Bythopirellula goksoeyrii: one gene and its partner. The protein of the gene in region 2 interacts with the protein of the main gene of each other region in a pairwise test. Links are inferred from orthologs where the notes say so. Each region holds a gene or a part of one and is shown on either strand. Other genes may lie near its edges.

Region 1 (12,268 bases), 5.4 Mb from region 2 along the record:
ACTGGCTGGCCGACAAGATCGTCGGTCTGCGTATTTTTGAGGATGCCGATGGCAAGATGAACTGCTCCCTAGCGGACGTCGAGGGTCAAGTTTTGGTGGTGAGTCAATTCACCCTCTACGGCGATTGCCGCAAGGGCCGTCGGCCCAGTTTCATCTCGGCGGCACCACCAGAAATGGCGGAGGCAATGTACGAGAAATTCGTCGCTCGATTGATTGAGCAGGGGATCTCAACTGCCATGGGCCGGTTCCGCACTCACATGGAAGTGGAACTTGTGAACGATGGACCCGTGACAATTTGGATCGATACGGAGAAGGGTTGAGGGTTGAGAGTGGGGGGTTGAGTGAAATTGCCCTCCACCATCAACTCTTATCTCTCAACTGTTTCACTATTTCGCGCCTCCCATACTGCGCCAGAATCGCCGCGCCGTATCGTAGATCGTGCGGTCAACATCGTCGGGTGGAGTTGTTTCGCCGTTGGGGGCTTGAGGATATTGGTTTTGCTGGGCGTACCCTGGTGGTACAACTCCTGCGGTCGGGAGTGTTCCTGGATACGGTGTCCCGGCCATCTCGCTCTCCGTTCGCACTCGCCACCTATCAAGGTCCACTGCGATGGAGTAGTTTGTGCCATAGCGTTCCATCACCATCGGTTCACCTAGAATCATTGCGTACACAAGGATCAGCTTGGCGTAGGTGGAGAGGTTCCCCCATGTGCTATGGCCCCACAGTTTCATCGCCGTCCCAAAGGATTTCTTGAATCGCCACCTTCCTCCGGCCCATTCAACGGAATAGATTTCATCGAGCATCAGGTGCGACATCACCCCAAGCAACAAGCCGGCGGCCTTGAAATAACGCAACTGGAGATTGTCCGAACCAGAGAATAAGAAAACCAGTCCGGCAAACGTCATTGCAGCCGGAAGACTGTGGAACATTCCACGATGGACCGTATATTTCCTAATCATTTTTCCGACGCCGAAGCGGATGAATACATACGAACTCATCACCGCCAGCACGTATTGTTCGTGGTTCAGTCCTAGCTCGGCCAACCTTGTTGAAAGTAGGACAGGAATGATGGCCGCGGCAAAACACATAGACTCGCGAAATGGGACTCCCGTGTCGCTATCGATATCAGGCAACATCCCGCCAACTCCGCACAGTCCACCAGCGATAATGGAAGACTCCCAGGGCAGCCCATAGTAAGCACCGACCGCGCCATAGCCGACGCCCAGCACCGTGCTGGTAGTGATATGTGTCTTGAATCCAGCCATAGAATATGTAAGTAGTACGAGGAGAGGAAATTCGAGAGCGGGAGAATAGGAGAAGTCTTAACTGATTGCCAGAGATACCCGATTGCTAGCACTGCTAGCAGACGAGATATGTCATCCCGAGTAACTCCTAGGGTCTCCACGGGTGACTCGCCATGGCGGGATCTGGTCAGATTTCTCGGAGTACCTCGAAATGACAGAACGTGAATAGCCGGATACGCTTCATTAATTGCCCTTCGCCGCGTCATCATCCCTCGATATACTTCCGCAGCCCGAAATCCATTGAAAACCCCGTATGCAGAATCAATCTCATGCAGATTTACGACGTCCTGATGTTGGTCGTACTCGTTGCCGCCACAATTTTTGGTATGTGGAAAGGCATGGCCTGGCAGATTGCTTCTTTGGCTTCGTTGGTGTTGAGTTACTTCGTTGCTTTGCGCTTTGCCGATCACTTGGCGCCCAAGTTCGCGGGAATTGCCCCTCCACCACTCAATAAGTTTGTTGCCATGCTGGTGATCTACATGGTGGTTTCCTTTTTGATCTGGAGTTTATTCCGAATCGTTTCGGGAGTTATCGATCGGGTGAAACTCGAAACATTCGACCGCCAAATGGGTGGGATTTTCGGCTTTGCCAAAGGTGTGCTGCTTTGCACGGCGATTACCTTCTTCGCGGTATCTCTGCTGCCTCAGCCACAAAAGGAACAGATTATTGCCTCTCAGACTGGCCGCTATATCGTCGCAATGCTGGACAAAACTGACGCGGTCGTCCCGCCGGAGATTCATGATGTGATTGGCCCTTATTTGCATCGAATCAACGAGCAACTCGACCCCGGCGGCCAACACCATCATGAGCACAGTGGGCAAGCCAATTGGCCTTCGGCGGCATTTCCCGAGTGGCCTAGCTCAACGCCCACAACGGGATCCAACCCAGTCGGCCAACCCGTCTCCACCCCCACGCAGCCCACAGCGAATTGGCCTCCGGATTCCCAGGCAGCGGGGGCTGGTGGCAGGCAATATTAATTCTGCATTTTCGTGTTGGCCATGGACGAAGAGTCTGTTCGCGCGCTCTCTTTGGGGCACACTCTTCAACGGGGAAGCTAGTGAGTCTATATTGACTCCATGCAAATCACCCTTGAGTTTAGAGATGCTCGACAGGCCAGCCTTTTGGCAAGGTATTCCGGGCAAGGTTTGATCTTTTCGTTGATTTCATTTGCTTGGTTTTTTTCAAGCCATGCTCAAGATTCTACTTTGCAATCGTCGCCTGTTCCAAAAACCGATATCACACTCAACCAAAAGGCTGATGGATATCGAGGCATATGGTATATGAACCAACCGTCGGGCGACGAATATGCTTACAAATATAGCGGCGGCATGGCAACCTATTGCGCAAAGCACCAACCATTTGCAGTCTATTGTGAACAAGCGAAGAAAACTTTCTTCTGCTACGGAGGTGCGACGAAGGATGACAATCGCCACCTGATGCACTTGGTCTCGTACTTCGATCATGAGACGAAGTCTGTTCCCCGGCCAACTATTCTACTCGACAAACATACGAATGACGCCCACGACAATCCCGTCCTTTCCGTCGATGGTGCCGGTCACATTTGGGTATTTTCAACTTCCCATGGTACGAGTCGCCCTTCTTACATTCACCGCAGCAAACTGCCCTACGATGTCACAGAATTTGAACTTGTGCAAGCTACTCGCCAGGAATCAAATGAAGAGGTTGAAATTTCGAACTTCTCCTACATGCAGGCTTGGCATGATACGAAGCGTGGGTTTGCCTGCTTCTTCACCAAATACCAATCTCCAGCGGCAAGAACTCTATGTTTCATGAGCAGTTCGGATGGATTCACCTGGAACCCGTTGCAGCGGTTGGCAGCGATTGAGGAAGGACACTATCAGATCAGTGCAATTGGAAGAGAAAAAGTAGGCTCGGCGTTCAATTACCACCCTCACGGGAAGGGGCTTAATTGGCGTACTAACCTGTATTACCTTGAAACCCCCGATTTTGGAAAATCCTGGCAATCGATCGCAGGAGATCGAGTGCAGGTGCCGCTAACCGATTCGGCCAACGTCGCACTTGTTAATGACTACGAGTCCGAAGGATTGAACGTCTATCTGAAAGACATCCGGTATGATGAAAACGACAGACCAATCATCCTGTTTCTGACCAGTGCAGGCTACGAATCGGGACCCCAGAACGACCCGAGAATTTGGAATACGGCACGTTGGACTGGTAGCGATTGGGATATTCAAGAGGCAATGCATTCCGACAATAATTACGACATGGGGTCGTTGTGGCTGAGCAAAGCTGGAATCTGGCAGATCATTGCCCCGACTGAAAGGGGACCTCAACCCTACAACCCGGGGGGCGAGATCGTCCAGTGGATTTCCCGCGATTTAGGCCACCACTGGGAGATGCAGACTTTACTTACTCACCGCAGCGCACGAAACCACGATTACGTTCGCCGTCCCGTAAACGTCCACCCTGATTTTTATGCCCTCTGGGCTGATGGCCATGGCCGAAAACCCTCGTCTTCAACACTTTACTTTTGCAACCAAGAGGGCGCCGTTTTCGCCTTGCCGAGGTCCATGAAGGCAGACAATGCACGGCCTGAGCGTGTGAGTTTAGAGTAGCTGCCAAGTGACTTCTGATACAATTGAAAAGGGTGGCGGTTTAAGCTGACCCATGCCAATTCCCGAGGAAAAACACCTCTAAAACGAACATAACAGTGATTATCGGACGTTCGTGGTAGATGCTCTGATGTCAGGATTCTCTCTACTGCTACCCTACCGGAAGCTGACGCATCCGGCTCGCCTAAGGTGTCGGATGCTGACAAATCCGGCTCGCCCAAGGTTATGCAACCGGCTCGCCAACGGCTGGCGGAGTCTCTAGAAACGGTCCGATGCGGCGAAACTTTTCATAGCGCTCGGCAAGCAGATTGTCGGTTGGCTTTCGCAGAAGTTCGCGGAGGGTTTTCAAAAGATAAACCTTCATCCGGCCCGCCATCTGGTGATGATCGCGGTGGGCTCCACCTAAGGGTTCTTCGATCACATCGTCGACGACTTTCATTTCACTCAGATGCTTGGAAGTGATCCGCAACGCCTGGGCTGCTTGCTCGGCGTAGTTATGACTTTTCCACAAGATTCCGGCACAACCCTCGGGGCTGATAACCGAATAATAAGCGTGTTGCAAAATCGCGACGCGATCTCCTACGCCGATTCCCAGTGCCCCGCCGGAGCCTCCTTCGCCGATCACAACGCAAATAATCGGAGTTTTGAATCGCGACATTTCCATCATGCTCTGGGCGATCACCATCGCCTGACCGCGTTCTTCGGCTCCAATGCCCGGATAGGCACCGGGGGTGTCGATCATTGCAATGATTGGCAGGCCGTATTTCGCGGCCAGATTCATCTTTTCCATCGCCTTGCGGTAGCCCTCAGGATGGGCACAGCCAAAATAGCACTCGTTCCGCTCTTTGAGCGTTTTTCCCTTCTCGTGGCCGACGACGAGGACCTTGTATTCGTCCAATTTGGCAAAACCGGTGCGAAGGGCACGATCGTCTCCAAAGAACCGGTCGCCGTGGAGTTCTACAAACTCATCGAATACCAAGTCGAGGTAGTCGGTGAACTTGGGACGCTCCTTGTGGCGGGCCACCTGGACGGTTTCCCAGGGATCGAGATGGTTGTAGATCGCCTTGGTTGTTTCGGTGAGTTGCTTGCGTAATTCCCGAATCCGCTCGCGCAGCTCGGGCGAGTTTGTTTCGTTGGCTTCGAGCGTATCGATCTGCTCTTGCAGTTCGAAGATGGGTTGCTCAAACGGTAGTCGGAAGTCGTATCCTGGCATGGTTGGATTATACCGCGATCAGACGCCTTCGTCGTGATCTTTCGGCGGCTTTTCTACGGGCTTTTTTGGCTTGATATGGAAGCAGCGACCTGCTTTGAGTTCGCGGTAGAACTCCATCAGGGTATCGGGGCGATCATTGGGGTCCTTTTCGAGCATACGATGCACCAGATTGGCGAACTCTGGTTGCACATTCTTCTGCAGCATGCTTATTGGTTGCGGGCGTGCCTTGAGATGCTTGTTCAAAAGTTCGGTGGAACTGCTGGCCGTGTAGGGTAGCTTCCCGGTCATCAATTCGTACACCATGCAGCCAAAACTATAGATGTCGGCCCGCTCGTCAACTTCCTTGCCGCGGATCTGCTCGGGGGCCATGTAGCTATAAGTTCCTTGCACCGGCGCCTTGTTGCCGAACAGCTTCGAGATTCCTGTCTTGATCTTCCTGGCCAAAGTGAAATCGATCAAACGTACTTCATTTTCATCGCTGACGAGAAAATTATCGGGCTTGATATCGCGATGGGTCCAACCCTGCTTGTGCATGTACTCGACCGAAAGAGCGGCTGCTCCAAGAATCTCTTCCAGTCTCCAATGAAGCTGCTCGACGCCATCATGGATCTGCTGCTTGAGGTTGGGGGTCTTGAACAGTTCCATGATCAGGTAGGTACCGTCTTTTTTCTCTGTACCGAAATCAAGGGTCTTGATCACTGAAGGATGATCCAACGTCTTGCCAACATTGTATTCGTGCTTCAACTCTCCAGAGGATTGGCGCGTATGTTTTGGCCCTGGGGGGAGCCACTTCATGGCAAATGGCTCGTCTTTGCCAATCGGCTTCACCGCCCAAATCTCGAACATCGCCCCGGCTCGGATTAAATAAAACAGCCTGTAAGGGCCAACAAATTCTTTACCGGCAGATGCCATGAATTCTCTATTTGCGGCTTGAGGATTACTGCAGGAACACTTGCTAGAAAGTGCCAGTCTAGTCACAACAGTGAGTCGGCGAAAGAGTGTTTCCCGCTCAGTAATCCACGCGCATTAGGCACAATCCCTGGGGAGGTGCCGTTCTTCCGGCCTGACGCCGATCACAAGCCTTGAGGGATGCTGCAAGCCACGCCTCGTCACGTCGGCCCAGTCCCACTTCCACTAGTGAGCCAACGATGATTCGTACCATGTTGTAGAGAAACCCATTTCCCTCGACATCGATTTCCAGCAGGGATTCATGTTCTCCTTTGACACGCCGCACTTCGATGCATGAGATCGTGCGCACAGTGGATTCCCGTTCAGAGCCTGCCGACTGAAAACTGGCGAAATCATGCGTACCGATCAGTACTTTTGCAGCTTGATGCATCGCATTGGCATCTAATACCTGCGGGACATGCCAGACGGTGTCGCGATCAAACAACGGTCGACATCGGTCATTGTGGATGCGATAGCGATAGCGTTTGCCGACGGCATTGTAAGTGGCGTGAAACCCATCCGGCACAGCGTCAACTCTTTTCACAACCGCATCTGGTGGCAGCAAGGCATTGAGTGCCCGATGGAGTTGCTCGGCGGTCAGATGCGTGGCTGAGCTGACACCTACGACCTGCCCCAGCGCATGGACTCCGGCATCGGTGCGGCTGCTGGCCGTTACCTGGACCGATTCACTCGTGATCTTCTGCCATGCATCCTGCACGGCTCCCTGAACGGTGCGACGGTCTGGTTGTGCCTGCCAGCCGGAAAACTTTGTGCCGTCGTAGGCAATTGTGAGTTTGAACGTCGGCATCGCGCGAACCCGTCTTCCCCGCGCAGGCGGGGATCCAGTATCTAGGCTGGCCAGCCGGTTTCCCGCTTACGTGGGAATGACGAAATTGGCTTCTTACTCACCTCAGACCGCGGCTTGTGAACGAACCAGCAACTCAGCGATCTGCACAGCATTTGTTGCAGCGCCTTTACGCAGATTGTCGCTCACACACCAGAATGCTAAACCATTGTCGCAAGAAAGATCCTCGCGGATGCGGCCGATGAATACTGCGTCGTCACCACTGCAATCGGCAGGCATGGGGTACTCACCGGCAGCGAGATTGTCGATCACTTTGATCCCTGGAGTGGCGGCGAACAATTCGCGGGCCTCAGCTGCCGTAATCTTCTTCTCGGTTTCGACGAGAATACTCTCGCTGTGGCAGTTTTCAACCGGCACGCGTACACATGTCGGGCAGACTTGAATGGAGTCGTCGCCAAAGATCTTCTGGGTCTCGAACACCATCTTCATCTCTTCGCTCGTGTAACCCTCATGTTTGGCCGAGCCAATCTGTGGGATGAGATTGAAAGCGATCGGATGGGCAAACACCTGATACTTATAATCTTCGTTTTCTAGAAATGCACGGCTTCCCGCGACGAGGTCTTCTTGTCCTTGTACTCCTGCCCCACTGGTAGCCTGATAGGTACTCACAATCACTCGGCGAATGATTCCCGCATCGTGCAACGGTTTCATCGCTAAGACCATCTGGGTGGTCGAGCAGTTGGGACTGGCGATGATTCCTTGATGATTGAGCGCTGCATCGGGATTGATCTCGGGAACGACCAAGGGGACTTTGGGATCCATCCGCCAATAGCCGCTTTCATCGACGACAATGCAATTCCGCTCGACCGCCCAGGGACAAAACTCCGCTGCCACAGGGTCAGGTGTACTGCCGATGGCTAAGTCGATTCCCTCAAATGCTTCAGGACGGAGTAGCTCGACCGTGTGATCTTCACCCTTAAAAGTGATTTTAGTGCCGGCAGATCGCTCGGATGCCAAGAACGTGATTTTCTCGTAGGGAAAATTCCGCTCTTCTAACATTTGTCGTATCAAAGTGCCTACGGCACCAGTAGCACCCACGATGGCGATCGAATCAAACACGTTCTGGCTCCAAAAATTTAAGGGAATAACGAGGGTCAAATTGTCTGGTAGACCCGAATCCACCCAGGCTGGTTCAGTCTCCAGGCGATTGGCCCCTCATTATAATCAGTCAACCCAGCCCTCGACAACTTCGCGAAAGAGATAAAAGTTGCATTTACAGGTCTCAAGGTAAGCTAAATTTGAATTGACTAGTCGTCCAACGTCCTGTCACTCAAGGAACCTGCAAAGTGGCAAATGCTATCGCCCCTGCGACACATCGAGTCCTGGATAGGCAACCAAATCGCAGCGAGATCTCGGCAATTTCGAGGCTCTTGGCCGCAGCACTAGCAAATGATCCATTGCAGCGTTGGCTTTTCCCCGACGAGCGACTACGGCTTGCCGCTAGCGAGAGGCTCTTTCGCCGATTGGTTGCTCCGCGGATTGCACCAGGTTTGGTCTCCGTGAGCCGAACCTGTCAGGGCCAGTTGGCGAGCGTGGCAGTCTGGACCCCGCCCTACCCCCCTGCCCCGAACCGCTGGGAGAGATTGGCGGAGTCCCTTGCTATGCGACTCGCCCACGGCAAGCGAATTCATGAAGTTCGGCAAGGATTCACAGACCTAGCGGAGCGCCATCCTCAGCAACCGTATTGGTATCTGCTAGCCTTGGCAACTACCGAGTCGGAGCGTGGACAAGGGCATGCAGCAGGTCTGCTAAAATCTAAAATTGAAGAGTGCGACGCGACTGGCCGGAAGATAGCACTGGAGACTTCATTGCCCGAGAATATATCCTACTACGAACACTTCGGATTTCAGATAGAAAACGAAGTTGATCTGAAAGACGGTCCTACGGTCTGGTTAATGTGCCGCGAGTCACGTTCGACCTAAAAACATTGCAATAAATGCCTATGGTTCATCTCTCGTCGATAGGGGCTCATCATAAGCGAACTGGGAATTCACTTGCAGATCGCTCACTTGTTCTAGTGCATCTAGTTTTCAGAAACCCCCTATACGTTTTCATTGGACTTTCAGAGGAATTTCACCAATCGTGGATGAATAGATCGCCTTGCAATCTATCCTGGAGTACTTTCCTCTTAGTTGTTATTATAGAGTGGTCGAGTCATCGCCCCTCATGAATGCCCTACTCACCACCAACAATAATTGGGAGACGAAACCATGAACCGCATCCTTTCTATATCTGTTTGCGCTGCAATTGTATTGTTTGGCCTGGCGACGGCCGCCATCAGCCAAAACGCGAATTCTCGCCGTCCCAGCGGTACCAATCAGGCGAGTTCGGCCACTACGATCAATACTGCCGCTGAACGTGAAAAGATTTGGAACAGCCCGACGATGCTCAAGGCCCGCGCCTGGGTGCAAGAGTACTGTCAGCGGTCGGCCAAGATCACTCCTGCCGAAGCCAAGCAGTACATGACAGAACTAGAAAACCTATCGCCCGTTCAGATGAAACTGTGGCTGCTTAAGTTTGATCACCAGGAAGAAATGAATCGCAAACGAGAGGAGGACTTTGAAATCGCTCGAAGGGCTCATCTCAAGCAGGCTGAAGCGATCAATAATGCCACACAAAAATCTTACGCCGATATCAATCGCGACGAAAACGAGGCAGCCTCGACCGAAGAGCGTTCTCTACAGATCCAAGCTCAAAATGATGCCGAACGAGGTCTGGCCAAACAAGAGGAAACGTCTCTCGACGCTTCCAACGTCGACAGTTTTTACAACGGATATGGTGGACTGTACGGTGATTATGGCTACGGCTTCAGCTACCGCCCCTTGGATGGTATTGGAGTGGCACCACATATCCACATTCATGTTCATCCACCCGTCGACGCCGACTAACAATCCACCTCGTCCCCACGCTCCGCGTGGGGACGCTTTCTCTATCGCTCTGCGATGTGTCTCTCATTAACCACAGAGTTTCCTTTTCTTTGAGTGGCGGACTCGCCGTCACTCGCCAACTGGTGGGCGGCCTGGTCGTCGGAGACTTCATCCTGGCCTGCTCCCCAAAAAGAGATCCATATGTTATGAGAGTCTTAAGCGCCCATGAGGGCAAGGAGACTCAGGTGGGAGAAAAGGGGACGCAGCCAATACTGTTCGGCACGCGATTTGCGATTAACTTAGTCAATCAAAGACTCCCGACCCCTTTGACCCCTTTTTGAGATCCTTGACGGTCACGATGTGTCGGAATTCCTTGAAGACCTGGTTGACTTACAGCTGTGCCATACATCCGACTTGACCCGACGGATAGACGACACTGGCGGGTCGGTAACGGTATTCACTGGAGTGTTCGCAGTTGGACTCTGTGACTTCGAAATTTCAGCATCCACATTGCGTCGCCTTGGCAACGCTGGCATATCTGTCCGTCTCGACTATTACAGCGTTGAAAACGGAAACAGAAGCGTCACGGCAGAACGCGAGCCGGACTAGGCAGGCGGGTTCGTTCGGTCGGCAGAGTTGAATCCCGGTCCCGTTACCAAGAACCTTGACTGCCACCGGCGTGAAAATTCGAACAGCGTCGGCGTGCCAAACGAATGTCGCTTAGATCTCGTTATGTCTCTTCACTAGCAGCATTTTTTCTTCTTTTCTTGGTTTGGTAAGCCAATCATAGGATCCATATCGGCGTTTAACTTTCCGTGGTTCAAACCGGTCGGGTCGATTGCCGACTCGATGACTTGCGACGCAATCAAGTAACTGTTCGTAGAGCTGCCTGCAGCATGCAGGGTCGTTTTGGCCCATGCTCGCAATGACTGGTTGAAAGGCGTCTAGTGTTTGGATCGTGCCTTTGAAACTTATCGATCGCGGTTCGATGTCGTGTTTGGTAGCCGCTTGTGCCATGATCGTGCGAATGAGATTGTAGGCGAGGATGTGTGTCCAGATTTCCTTGTGAACAAGCTCTGGGGTCTTGCAACGCAAGACGTCCATCTTCATAACCGTTTTTAATGATCTTAGATCAAGTTCTGCATGCCACCGCGCACGATAGAGCAAGGCTAAATCGTTCACCGAAAACTCGTCGGCATCTAACAGAGTCGTTGCGAGGACGATCTTTTTGCAGCGAAAGCCTGCCTGTTCGACTTGAAAACAGCATTCACGAATCGTCAGAGATTCTGGAAGTGCATTGTAACTCTTTCTATCAATCGAAAGGACGACAAAAAGGACATGCACATTTCGATCATTGCAAAACGCCGAGAGAGCTTAGAACCTGTGGTCTCTAAAGCGCTTACGATGATACAGGGTCTTATCAGAGCCCCAATTATATCTGCTCTTTTTTCCCTTTCCCGCTACTTTTGCGGAGCAAAAGGCGACTCTGCGGGAACGCGGTGCGAATGGCAGGCGGAGCCTCGCAGATAGTGTATTCCAAACCGGAGAATGGGAACCAGGGGAATAGGTTTTCAACGACTCGAGAGCGACTTGCTAGTTGCATCTACTCTGGCACAAGTCACCAGTGACCTCGCCGGAACTGCCGCGATTCGCGGCCCGCATGGATTCCCTCGCCCGCAGCCCCCAGTATCCCGATCTCCTCCGGTCACTCACGTTTACGGCTAACCAACTCAAAGTGAAAAGCAAGACTACGGTAACCACGGATAACAAGGATTTCTCGGATAGAGCAAGTCCCACGAAAACGGGACGAAACTCATTCGATGGTTCAAAATCACACCCACCATCTGCTCAAACCTACTCGATGAATATATGTACGGTTTCGTCTCCATTTATCCGTGAAATTCGTGCAATCCGTGGTTCTCCTTTTCAGTTTGAGTAACCAATCGTTGCTGCGCGGCTGTTTTCCGCTTGGCACAAAAATCGTTGTGGAATTTCTCCCCGGCATCTTGATAATGGTACGTGCGATAAGTAATCGGAACGCACTATCGCCCGTATGGACTTACGGGTTTGCTCGTGACAGGTCCGCGCGCTAAACGAGTTTGGCGATTTGGACGAGCAGGAAGAGGCTAGATTCGTAGGGTTTAGTTTTCAAAACCCTACCGCCCCCGAGGCAGCGTGATTCGCGTAAGTCTTGATCGGCCAACGAGTTGAAGCCCACCGGACCGAGAGATTGAGAGGGGGTTTTGTTTTGTAGAGAAGGTTTGCGACAAAATGTGCGGCGACAAAACCCCTCCTTCGGTGCGCAGGATCGAAAAAGAATCGTGAACTTTACACCGCTCGTGCGGCCTAACACGTCTGGCTCTCGACTCTCCCATGGCCCAAGAATCGTTGTAGAGATTCTTTTCCCAATCGCGACAATGAAACCTTCCACCAAGAAAGAACAAATTCCGATGACCAACGACCAACGACCAATGACC
Region 2 (12,298 bases):
ATCGCCGCGAGTTGGACCATGGCTTTCAAACCGGTGAGCAGTTGCTGCAGTTGCTGAGCGCGGGCTGGGCTGCCGGCAGTGAGTTCGCCGTGTGCGGTGAGGGTATCGTCTTCAGCGGAAGCTTGCATGTTGACCGAGCGGATCGTTCTTACGATGGCTGATCCGGGGTCGTCGCTATCGATCTTCATCGGCAATTTCGAGAAATCATTCACTGAGACCGAGAGGAACGTATTGGCTGACGAGGGAGTCGCTAGCCAGGTCGTTCCTTTCTCAATAACTTTGTTTGTTAGTTCAATCGTTCGATCACGTTCGAAGGTGGCCACTAACGTGTATTGTTTATCCACCGGGTTGCGAGGAATCGCACACCAAATCCGGGGGTTGTCCCCTTTCTCCAGAATGAATGAATGAAGTATCGTATTCTCGTCCAAATCCTCGGATTGGTATCCCGGGGCGGCAAGGAGCCATCCTTCCAGGTTTCCACTGGTAGCACCCAGCTGGACGATGGCAGTCGTGGGTGCTCCGTCGAAGTTGTCCCCCAGCATCAAGATATCTGTCACGGCAGTTCTTGGGTCAAATCCCAAGGCATCCGCAAAGCTGTCCATCTTGGCTAGAGCATCGGGGTGCTTGGCCGAAATCAAGTCTTCGAGGATGCGTCCAAAGTTGCTGGAAAAAAGTCTTTCGGGGCTAGCTTGCACCGTCCAGAGAGAACTTGCTGTAAGCGTTTCGACTGTTGGTTTGGTGTCGCTTTGGGCCAGTGCTGGCAGTGAGACTGTAGCTGTGAGCAGACTGAGTGTGCAGAAAATGGTTTTCATAGGATTGCTCCTGAATAAGTGAGATGGCCGTAGCGTAGGCTTCCAGCCTGGGTAATTGGGTATGACAGCCAAGTCGCCACGGCGATTCACCTGCGGAGAGATGGCTGCTCCACATAGATATACGCTTTGAGAACGAGGGGGATTACAGTGCTTGGCCGGATCGTCACGCGATCCAGCTAGAAAGTTTTGTTGGCCCCGTGGCAGAGGTACCTCCGGCTAAAGCGAAAGTTTACGCCTTGGCCGCCGCGAACACCGCTGCGACATCGACATTGAAACCTTCGAGCAATTTAGAGTTAGCAGTCTGCCCTTCGCGAAAGACACCGTGCTCTATGTAGGTTTTTTCCTTAAGTGTAAGCACGGTGATTTGTTTTTCCTGGGGATCGACGATCCAGTATTCAGGTATCCCCCCCTCGGCGTAGTCCGCTCTCTTGATGCAGTAGTCGCGTTCGTGACTTTTCTTGTCAGGACTGACAACTTCAATTATCAAGTCAGCACCATTGAAATATTGCTCCTCAGGGCGAGGGAGATTCTTGCGAAGCTTGAAAATGATATCAGGCTCACGAATCTTGCCCTGTGTGATCGTCGTTGGAAGCGGCGCCATCAAGACTAGCCCGCCTTCGGCAGCAGCTTGCAATACCATAAACAAGAAACCGACAATCTTCTGGTGCTCGATTGTGGGCATTTCCAGGACCTCGATTTTACCTGAAGTGAATTCGACAAGTTGATTAGTTCGCTCAGTGATCTCAAGATATTCGCTGATACTCCATTGGCCCTGAGGAGGATAGAGTAGAGCTAATTCCCACGCGGGTTCGCCAAGAGAAGAACTGACAGGATGGGAAGTAGGCGAGATGCTGGCCATGGTAAATACTCCGCAGAGTTGCTGGTCTCATGAATTATAGCACGAAGCTCACCAGTTAATCCAGCCAATCCTGTTCTGCGAGCCTCTCTGGGACATAGACCTCAGTAACGTAGCTAATGTCTTTGGAGATGAGCGATTCGACTTCGAGTTTGAAATCGTTCTTGAGCATGCGCTGAATTTCTGACTGCCAGCGGCGCTTTTTCTCAAACCAGGGGTACTTGGCGATCTGTTTGGCTCGCTTGCGATCGGTTTCATTGAGCGAAATTTTGACGCTATCGGAGAGTTGGCAGCGCTCGAGATCGATGCTGCGCAAACCCAGGTATTTGGCCGCGGGAATGGCCATCCGCTGCGACTCAAAGGCCAGGTTGATGGAACCTTGCTTGATGACACTGTAGATGTAATAGCCCCAGGGGTCGTTGTCGAGCACGCAATAGATGGGGAGTTTCAACTCATTGTGCAAACGGTGCAACATACGACGCACGCCGCGGGGGGGTTGGCCGCTACCGTGGGTGAGAATGCAATTGTGCTTTTGCCAGAATTTGTCCTCGTTAAACCGCTGCCAGACAGTGCCTTTTTCAACATGGAGGATAAACTTGGCACCGCACTTCTTGGGATCGAGTTCGATCACTTCGGGTTCGACGATTGAGGGGATCGCGTAGCCGCCTGAACCCATGCGAGCGCAGTCGATTGTGTCGCCCTTGTCCGTGATTACAATATTACCGACCATGGCCCCGCGATTTTCAGCGTAGAGATGCAGTTCCTCCCGGATGGAATTCAAGAGTACTTCGACATCTTCAATGATTGTATCGCACTCGTTTTGCACATCAAAAGTATTCTCTTTCGCTCCTTCGATGGTGTGTTTGAGCATGTAGAAAAGACCTCGAAGGCTTGTCGATTTACCCTGATCGATGAGTCTCTTGCAACCGCTGGCTACGAGCATCGTGCGCATGTAGGCTTTTGCTTGGGAGAGGTCGAACAACTGGCGACGATTCTTGCTGTTGCCCATTTCCAGGATCCCCTTACGAGGGCTGAAACGGACATTCGACAGGGTGCGCGAAGGAATATCGACGTACGGGTCCTTGCGCGTTTTGGCCGCACTCACGACGCGGTCGGCCAATCCCGTGAGGTTGGAGATCGTTTTCTTGTCGCGCGGAGTAAGCTTCACTCCAGCGTGAGGCGTGGCAGGTTTCTTTTTGAGGGGGCGTTTCTTGGCCATGGATGTTTTTCTATGGTGTAATTAGCCGGAAGATCATGTCCTCAGGCTCATCCCGGACTGCGTGGCAAGCCCGGCTAGGGGGAATGTGTGTTAATCTTGTTCAGGTTCTTCTTCGACAGTTTCAACGCGGTTGATGGCGGCTTCGTGCTGGGTGGGGTCGACAATCAAAACGTTCTCGCCGAGGTCCAACTGGGTCGGGTCTTCCTGGATTTTCTTGCCACGTTCGTCGAGTTTCATGTCGGCGTCGGCTGTGCGCCGCTTCGCAACATTTACTAGTTGCTCGTAAAGCTCGGGTTGTTTAACGCCATTGATTTCACTCACTGCGTTGGAAACTTCCTTCAGATAGCGGAGAAATATCTCGCGACGATCGGATTGCTGTTTCACCCGTAGACGACGGCGTAGGAACATGCCCAGTTTGCGACCGACAGCTTGCAGGCCGAGGCGGATTTCCTTTTGAATCTCCGGGTAATTGGCAATCGCCTCCTTGGATTCGCTCGTGAAGGGGACCCACACGCTGGCGATGTGGACCATCAGGCTCACGGGGCCTTTGGGCAAACCGCCGCGGGATTGGCTCAGCCCGTAGCTCCGCCAATTCGTGTTCAAAATGGTCTGCGTAATGGCACAGGCTGATTGCTGGAACTGCAACGGCACACGATTGGCGTATCGGAGTACCTCCATCGATTGGCCCTCGGCGATGTTGACGTTTTTCATCGCCGTGAAAAGGGCTTCGATTTCCTTGGGCTTGAGCTTGCCTGGAGTTTGGCGCGTGCCTAGGCTGGCCGTTTTAATAATCTTGTCGGCCCCCTCGCCACCAAGTCCATTGAAAGTATGGACAAGGAATTGCCTCACCGTGCGAGCATCAGTTTCTTCGAGCAAGTCCAACAATAGATCCTTGGTGATGTTTTGCGTAGGTGCGGTGCCACCGTAGGTGAGGCCCACTTCAATCTGAAAGGGATTCCCCCGATAAACCGAAGGAGGGCGAGTCGCCGCGGCGTAGAATTCACCTGGCACAACTTTGTGCATTCCCTTGAGGATGAGATCTTCACCAATCGGGCATATGCAATCCGTCGCAGGTGCAGCGATCTTCGTTTTCTGGATCGCATGAAAAAGCAACTCTGCTTCCTTGCGGCCTACTTTGCGAGTGTTCGTCCGCGTACCAACTCCAGCGGACTGACAGATGCGACGAGCTATCGGCGAACTTACGCGGGAGAAACGCGAGGTGAGAAACTCCGAAAGGGTCGAACCTTGTGCCTCTTCAAGCATCGTAGCGAGTCGGCCCATTTCCACACCATAGGGATGGGGTTTGATTTCTTTTGGCTCGGGAGGAAGCGTCTTGGTGGAGCGCTCGTAGGTGTAGACAAAATCGTCAGGGTCTTCGTAATTGAGCGTAATATGCGGATTCGCGATGGCGGTCTGCTCCAAGTATTCGCCGACGCTCCCACGGCCTCGGACGAACTTGGCTTCCAGCTCGATAGTTACCCGCGTGCCGTGAGGCTGCTCGACCCACTCGATGCCATGCTTTTCGATATACTCTTTCCCTTTGTCGCCAGGAGGAATGTCAACTCCCTCGCCTTTGCCGTTGAGAATGCGGGGCTCGTTTTTCTTGGTGTCGATTTGGATCTCATAGTAGTGAGCCGATTTTCTTGCTCCCACTTTCGAGATGATCTTCACCGGCTTGCCGGTAGTTTGTACGCCATACATGCCGGCGGCGCTGATGCCGATTCCCTGTTGGCCACGGCTTTGACGAAGTCGATGGAACTTAGAGCCGTAGAGAAGTTTGCCGAAGATCAATGGGATTTGCTTCTTCAAGATGCCAGGGCCGTTGTCCTGAATTCCGACCTTGTAGTGGTCGGCTGAGGTCTGCTGGATATGGACCCAGATTTCTGGGAGGATGCCTGCCTCTTCGCAGGCGTCGATCGAGTTGTCGACCGCTTCCTTTACCGTAGTAAGCAGTGCTTTGCGAGGGTTGTCGAAACCGAGCAAATGGCGGTTCTTAGCGAAGAACTCGCTGACGGAGATATCCCGCTGAGTGGCGGCCATCGCTTTGGCGGTGGTGCGTCGCTTGGGGGAGGCAACGCCATTGGACTCAGCGAGGGATTGCTCAGAAGCAGGAGCCGCAACCTTCTTGCGGACCTTTTTCTTCACCTTTTTTTTCTTTACCGAACGAGTCGCTGGTTTTGCCGCTCGTACTTTTTTCTTTGCTGTTTTCTTCTTTGCCGTTGCCAAACCGCCCTCTCCCTCGAATGTCTCTAAGAACTTTCAATCTTAAGTTCGCAAAGTCCCAAGACTGGAAAACTGTAGCCCGACCAACACTTTGGTCCGGGAACCTCGGAGGCAGGTGTGTCTCCGGCTAAGGTTTGCGTTAAACTCTGCGGGTTCTGGGGATTATAGCGATATTTTGGTCCTCAACCCAGGGCAGGTAACCCCTCAATTTACGAATCCTAGGATTTGCCCCTACCTGCGGAAAACAAATTCTCATCGTTAGGACCCGAACTGGCCGAAACCAATTGCAGGACGACTCTCTCTTGTTGAGGACCCAGAATCCAATCTCAGATGTGAGTCATCCCCACCCCCAACAGTCCCGTCACCGGTCGGAAGTGACCACCAACCTCGACGGGGCTCCCCAAAACCCCATCAGGCTCTCGCCGGAAGCCTTAGCGACAATTCCCGTTCCCCCCCAATGGAACCGTGCGAATTGAAACATGCCTACCGTGCTTGAGTCTGCGATCGCAGGGAGGCGATTCATGGCTACACGTATTCTTGCCGTCGGCACATTGGCGTGCCTTGTCGGGATCCTGTCTATTTCCACCATTGCGTCGGCCAACGACGATCAATACGAATGGTGCGGCGGAGAGCCGGGATCTGGCGAGTGCTACTGCAGCGATGGTTCGGCAGACTGCCAATGCCGTTGCAAACGATGCCACGGTGCATTGGCACATCACGATGGACTATGCCAGAAGTGCCTCGGTGCGATGGCAGATTGTGAAGGCTGTTACAAGCGGTGTATCAGTTATCAAAACAAGAATGACTTGTTTTACAATTACTATGAAGGGCCGAATCCTAGTGGTACTGCTGCACAGATGTATGTATCACCTTTGCCTGTGCCGGCGCATGTAGGACACACCTATGTGACCTATCAGCCGTTGATGCCGCACGAGTTTATGTACAAGCATTGTCGATCACACTACGCCCATACTCCCGGTGCGGGTTGGTCGCGAGCCAAGATTCGCTACCACACGTATGGATTGCGTCTGCAAGACATTTGTCATATTTGGAGCAACAAGTATTGATTGTTGCTGGTACGAATTCTGACATTACAACTCACATAATTCCGTCACGAGGAACAGAATCGTGTCTCACACAACACCCCTAAAGTTTGCCTTGGTCTTGTTGCTATCCTCTGTGCTGGCACCGACGGTCGAGGCAGAGGCTCCCTATTTGAAGAAGCCACTACGTCGGGCAGAACTTACTAATTGGCACGCCAACTACGCCCATTCGGCGTATGGCTACCCGGTGGCGATGGTTGTGCCTCCTACCGCTCAGTTGCAAACCAACTGGAGCTGGGGCGCCCCAAGCATGAGCATTTCACGGATTGACCACCAGTTTGGCCGGAATTATCCCGGTCCAGGCCCCTTCGGAGCAGGTTTCCGTAACACACCCGTGTGGCCAAGCAACATGCACCAATTCGGTGTGTATCACGTGCGGGCTCCCTGGTATCCAACTCAGCGGTAGTGGGACCTGTTACTCAGGATGAAAATCGGGCAGAATGGCGATTTAATCGCCATTCTGTTTGATCGTATAGGTATTCTGCGCTTGACTCTCGAAGTTATTCATTATCCGCATCCCACGTTGAGGCATGTCTCAAAACCCCTCAAAAAGGTTGATCGTGAGCTGCGCGAGATGATTGTGCAGATGTTTGAGTTGATGTACAAGCATGAGGGTGTGGGATTGGCGGCCAATCAGGTTGATTTGCCATATCGGCTTTTCATCGCCAATCCTACCGGGGATCCCAAAGAAACCGACTCTGAGCACGTATTCATCAATCCCGTCTTACGTGGCGGCAAGGGTCAGGTCGAGGGTGAGGAGGGGTGTCTCAGTATTCCCGAAGTCAAGGGAAACGTGGTCCGCAAGGAGCGGATCACCATCGAGGCCTACAATCTTGCAGGTGAACAATTCAACGGAGAATTGGATGGGCTGTTTGCCCGCATTGCTCAGCACGAGGTCGATCATCTGGATGGAGTGTTATTCATTGACCGACTCTCGCCGGGGCAAAAAATCGACATTGGCGGGTATTTAGAAGAATTCGAGATTGATTTTCAGAGCAAGCGGGAACATGGCGAAATGCCCTCTGATGAGCAAATCGCAGCAAGAATTGCGGAACTTGAACGCATGCGAGCTTGACGCTTACTAACTCAACGGAGCACAACATGCGGATCATCCTATTGGGAACCGGACCGTTTGCTGTTCCTTCGCTGCGGACACTCGAGGCCTCAGAGCATAAAGTCTTGATGGCCGTGAGTCGGCCTCCACGGGGGCGCAAACCCATGCCAGCTCCGGTGCAGGTGGCTGCCGAGTCACTGGGTATTCCCGATTGGCAGCCCGAGACGGTTAACTCCGATGAAGCACGAGCTAGGCTGAGGGAATTGCGAGCTGATCTTCTGGTCGTCTGCGACTACGGAGAGATTCTCAAATCGGAGACTCTCGCCATCGCACGATTGGGGGGAATCAATCTGCATGGATCCTTGCTCCCCAAATACCGTGGTGCTGCACCCGTACAGTGGGCTGTCCTCAATGGCGACAGCGAGACTGGTAACACAGTGATTCAGATGACGCCGGGGTTGGATGCCGGGCCTGCGTTAGGTGTGGAACGAGTAGCGATTGATCCCGACGAGACCGCTGGTGAACTTGAGGTTCGCTTGGCCGAACTTGGGGCCGCTTTGGTACTGCGGGTTGTGGATGAATTGGCCACCGGCACAGAATCGCCCGTGGAGCAAGACAAAAGTCAGGCCACCAAGGCCCCCCGGTTGGCCAAGGAACATGGCGAAATCGATTGGTCACGCTCTGCGGTGGAGATTAAGAATCAAGTGCGAGCGCTGCAACCCTGGCCGCGGGCATTCACCGATTGGCACCGTAGCGCCGACGCAGCTCTACGATTGATCGTACATCGTGTCGCGCTTTGCGATGAAACATTCTCTGAAAGTACTCCCGGGAATGTAGTTTCGACAACTGGGCAGCTGGTCGTCACCACCGGTGACGGCTTCTTGAGCCTGCTAGAAGTTCAGCCTGCAGGTAAGCGCGTGATGCGAGCTGAGGAGTTTCTACGAGGGAATCCGATGCAAGTTGGAGACGAGTTGCTCTAGTTTTCCTGCTATCAGGCACAGATTTCGCCTCGCACGCACCACCACAATCCGTGTATCATGGGAGCTTGCAAAGGTGCGAAGAGACTTATTCCTTCCTAGCCGTTGGCACCAGGCCTGCGGTTATTAGCTCCGGAGTCGAAGCATGGATCGCTGGGACTTACTAATAATTGGTGTGGCTGGTTACATAGCAGTGATGGCTCTGATGCGGATGATGGCCAACCGGCGTAATGAGCTGGTCGCCCATGCCCGCGAACAAGTTGCGACGCAGCTGAAGAAAAAAAAGAAGCAAGAGAAGTCGAATCGCAATGCGGCATAGTGAAGCAGAGTATTTGAGTTGAGAGTTGAGTGATGGCTAAGAAACTCTATATCGAAACGGTTGGTTGCCAGATGAATGTGCTCGATAGCGAGCTCGTCGTGGCCAGTCTGCGCAAGCAGGGTTATGAACTGACCGACAACACAACTGATGCCGACACGATTCTATTCAACACATGCAGTGTTCGGCAGCATGCCGAGGACAAGATCTATAGCGCCCTTGGGCGGCTCAAGAATGCCAAGCAGACGCACCCACATAAAGTGATCGGAGTTTTGGGCTGCATGGCCCAGAAGGATCAGCGGCTGATCTTTGAACGCGCCCCCTATGTTGATTTGATCGTCGGGCCAGGCCAGTTGCATCAAGTTCCCGACCTCATCGCAGGCATCGAGGCTGGAGGTGGCCCTCAGATGGAAGTGAGCCTGGGTCGCAAGGAGGGGAGCCGTCAGCAAATCGAGCGGAGCCATGAGAGTTTCGACCCCCTGCGTGATGCAGCGATGCGACCGACACCTTATCAGGCCTACGTGCGGATCATGATCGGCTGCGACAAGTTTTGCACCTACTGCATCGTGCCGAGCGTTCGTGGTCCCGAACAGAGTCGTCCGCCGAGTGAGATACTCATCGAGGCACAGAAGCTTGCATCTGAGGGTTGCAAGGAAATTATCCTGTTGGGTCAGACGGTCAACAGCTATCGCTATAAGGAAGGGGACCGCACCACCCGCATGAGCGATTTGTTGGTATCTCTCAGCGAAATCGATGGACTGGAGCGGATTAAGTTTGTTACGAACTATCCCAAGGATATGACCGACGATCTTCTGACTGCCGTGCGAGACTTGCCCAAGTGTGCAAAGTATCTCCATGTGCCAGCCCAGAGTGGTTCGAATTCTGTGCTGGAGCGGATGAAACGCGGCTACTCGATTGAAGACTATCGCGAAATGATGGAGCGTATTCGCAGCATCGTGCCTGATGCGGCGGTGACCAGCGATTTTATCGTTGGCTTCTGTGGAGAGACAGAAGATGATTTTCAACTCACTTGTAAGCTTGTCCACGAGCAGCGATTTAAGAACAGCTTTATATTCAAGTACAGCGAAAGACCTGGAACCCGTGGGGCCGATCTATTTCCTGATGACGTGCCTGAGGAAGTGAAAAAGCGCCGCAACAACGAGCTTCTGGCGATGCAGAATGTCATCAGCGAGGTGGACAACCAGCCGTTCATCGGCCGCCAAGTGGAAGTTCTGATCGAAGGACCCAGCAAAGCAAGCGAGCGCCAGGGGACTGCCGATTCCGAACAGTTGCAGCTAACCGGTCGGACGATGTGTGACCGCATCGTGGTTTTCGACGGCAATCGACGTCAGATAGGCCAGACGTTGCCAATTGCGATCTATGATGCCAACGCTCACACGCTATTTGGTGCAGTCGTTACGCAGCACGTGGGACCAGAGCTGTTTTCTTTAGGTGCTTAGGCGCATTCCCGTTGATCTATGGTTGAGGTGGGGTGAGAATAGAATCGGCTTCGCGAATAATGCCGACGAACCTATCCCCGCATAGAAGAGACTTGCCTGGTGACTAACGTTGCGATTGATCTTGAGTCCGTGCGTCGTGCCGTCGATGATCGGGATGAGGCGGGGCCACTCTTAAAGTCATTGGGAGTTGCCAATCTCCGCTCGGCGCACGCCAATCTGGTAAAGCTCGCGGAGGATATTCCTCTGGATCTCTTAAGCATGCTCATCGAGCAATTCAGAGAAACCGCTCCGCAATTAGCTGACCCCGATATGGCACTGAATAATCTGGAGCGTTTTTTTCAGACGGCCCGTAACCCGCTGGCGATGGCATCGCTTTTCGAGCGAGATCACACAACCCTGCCGAATCTGCTCTTGATTCTCAACACTAGCCAATATTTGAGTGATCAGTTGTGTGCTGATCCTGAGAGTTATGACTTACTTCGGATGACGGAAGGTCGTCCAGTCGCTCGTGAGGTGCTGGTCAACGAACTCGTCGGCGAAGTCCACTCGATGGACAGTGAATCAGATGTGCTCGCAGCATTGCGCCGATTCAAGCGGCGCGAAACTTTGCGGATTGCCTATGGAGACATTGTGCTCGAAGTTCCCGTGGCCCAGGTCACTCGGCAGATTTCCTATGTGGCCGACTCCGTGGTCGAAGCGGCCATGGATTTTGCAATTCGCAAAGTGGGCAAACGCAAGCAGCATGGAAACGTCCGAGAGTTTTCGCCTCCACGTATTGTTGCCCTAGCCTTGGGCAAACTAGGAGGCTTGGAACTGAATTACTCGAGTGACATCGATCTCGTGTTCCTATTTCAAGCAGCGAGTACAGGGCAGGGGGATGCAAGTCAGACCATCGCGACTTCGATTGCCCAGGAGACGATCAATCTGCTTTCCGAAACGACCGAATTGAGTTTCGCCTATCGCGTAGACATGCGACTCAGGCCCGAAGGGAGGCAAGGCCCCCTGTGTGTGAGTGTCGACCAAGCACTCGGCTACTACGACATGCGAGGCCGCACCTGGGAACGGCAGGCTTATGTAAAAGCTCGGCCAATCGCTGGTGACCTGGAACTTGGTTATGAATTCTTGGGGCGATTAGAACCTTGGGTTTTTCGACGCTACTTGAGTCTAACTGATATCACTGGCATCAAAGCACTGAAACGCCGCATCGAAGTCCGCAGCACGAACGGAGAGTTTGCAGCCAGCGACGTAAAAGCTGGTTTGGGAGGAATACGCGATATCGAATTTGTGATTCAGTTCTTACAGCTCCTTAATGGTGGGGCTCTCGAAGAAGTGCGGACTGGCAACACGCTCGAAGCGATCGCCAAACTCAGCAGGGCCGGCGCGCTGACACATCAAGAAAGCACGATGCTTGAGGAGAACTACAGCTATCTTCGAAAACTAGAGCATCGCCTACAAATCATGTACGATCTCCAGACCCATCAACTCCCCAAGTCGGAAACAGATCTGGTGAAGATCGCTCGAAGGATGGGTTATTATGATACGGAAAAAGTATCGGCTCTGGAGTCTTTTCGCAACGATTTTCGCCAGCGAACTGAAATCGATCGCAAAATTCTCGATCACTTGCTGCATGATGCCTTTGGAGATAATGCAGAGAGCGAACCCGAAGTCGATCTGGTAAACGATCCCGATCCCTCGCCGGAGACGATTGCCAAAGTTATGGACAAGTATCCGTTCGCCGACTCCCAGGCGGCATACGCTAATCTCATGTCGCTTGCGGAAGAACGAATTCCGTTTCTCTCGACACGGCGTTGCCGGATGTTCTTGGCGTCGATTGCTCCCCGTTTGCTCGCGGCCATCGCCAAGACGCCTGATCCCGACGTCACACTAGTGAATCTGAGCCGAGTGAGCGATTCACTAGGCGGGAAGGCAGCATTGTGGGAGTTGTTTAGCAGCAACCGTCCTACACTGAATCTGTATGTCACATTGTGTGCGGCCTGCCCCTATCTGGCAGGCATCCTCACCAGCAATCCGGGCATGATTGACGAACTGCTGGATAGCTTGTTGTTAGGAAGGCTGCCCAATCTGGAGGCCGTCGAAGCAAGTCTGGCCGAACTGACCCGAGGGGCCGAAGACAAAGAACCAATTCTACATAGCTTCAAGGTCTCACAGCACTTGCGTGTTGGAGTACGTGACATACTTGGCAAGGATGACATCCAGGCCACCCATGGTGAACTCTCCGACATTGCTGAAGTGTGTTTGAGGGAAGTCGTCGAGATGG

The links.
Region 1: the proteins of def (region 2) and Pr1d_RS01805 interact in binary tests that used the Escherichia coli proteins (3 or more experiments, as listed by UniProt). The link is inferred for Bythopirellula goksoeyrii from one-to-one orthologs.

Annotation. Positions count from the first base shown.
Region 1 is NZ_CP042913.1:452,985-465,252, reverse strand. What follows is about bases 5,977-8,861. They hold Pr1d_RS01805 (aspartate-semialdehyde dehydrogenase), read right to left. Parts: upstream 7,984-8,861; coding sequence 6,970-7,983; downstream 5,977-6,969. Other genes in these bases: Pr1d_RS01800 (GNAT family N-acetyltransferase), read left to right, coding at 8,211-8,846; truA (tRNA pseudouridine(38-40) synthase TruA), read right to left, coding at 6,121-6,867; Pr1d_RS01815 (serine/threonine protein kinase), read right to left, coding at 5,977-6,023. Outside these bases: dtd (D-aminoacyl-tRNA deacylase), read left to right, coding at 1-320; Pr1d_RS01835 (metal-dependent hydrolase), read right to left, coding at 387-1,265; Pr1d_RS01830 (CvpA family protein), read left to right, coding at 1,574-2,281; Pr1d_RS01825 (BNR-4 repeat-containing protein), read left to right, coding at 2,585-3,901; Pr1d_RS01820 (acetyl-CoA carboxylase carboxyltransferase subunit alpha), read right to left, coding at 4,122-5,111; more of Pr1d_RS01815, read right to left, coding at 5,130-5,976; Pr1d_RS01795 (hypothetical protein), read left to right, coding at 9,135-9,812; Pr1d_RS01790 (transposase), read right to left, coding at 10,512-11,135.
Region 2 is NZ_CP042913.1:5,859,160-5,871,457, reverse strand. The notes cover bases 5,548-8,462. They hold def (peptide deformylase), read left to right. Parts: upstream 5,548-6,637; coding sequence 6,638-7,288; downstream 7,289-8,462. Other genes in these bases: Pr1d_RS25910 (hypothetical protein), read left to right, coding at 8,390-8,462; fmt (methionyl-tRNA formyltransferase), read left to right, coding at 7,315-8,247; Pr1d_RS23165 (hypothetical protein), read left to right, coding at 6,239-6,619; Pr1d_RS23170 (hypothetical protein), read left to right, coding at 5,632-6,177. Outside these bases: Pr1d_RS23190 (hypothetical protein), read right to left, coding at 1-812; Pr1d_RS23185 (Uma2 family endonuclease), read right to left, coding at 1,042-1,671; Pr1d_RS23180 (DNA topoisomerase IV subunit A), read right to left, coding at 1,727-2,887; Pr1d_RS23175 (DNA topoisomerase VI subunit B), read right to left, coding at 2,978-5,113; more of Pr1d_RS25910, read left to right, coding at 8,463-8,563; tRNA (N6-isopentenyl adenosine(37)-C2)-methylthiotransferase MiaB, read left to right, coding at 8,596-10,020; Pr1d_RS23145 ([protein-PII] uridylyltransferase family protein), read left to right, coding at 10,120-12,298. UniProt on the Escherichia coli protein: Removes the formyl group from the N-terminal Met of newly synthesized proteins. Requires at least a dipeptide for an efficient rate of reaction. N-terminal L-methionine is a prerequisite for activity but the enzyme has broad specificity at other positions.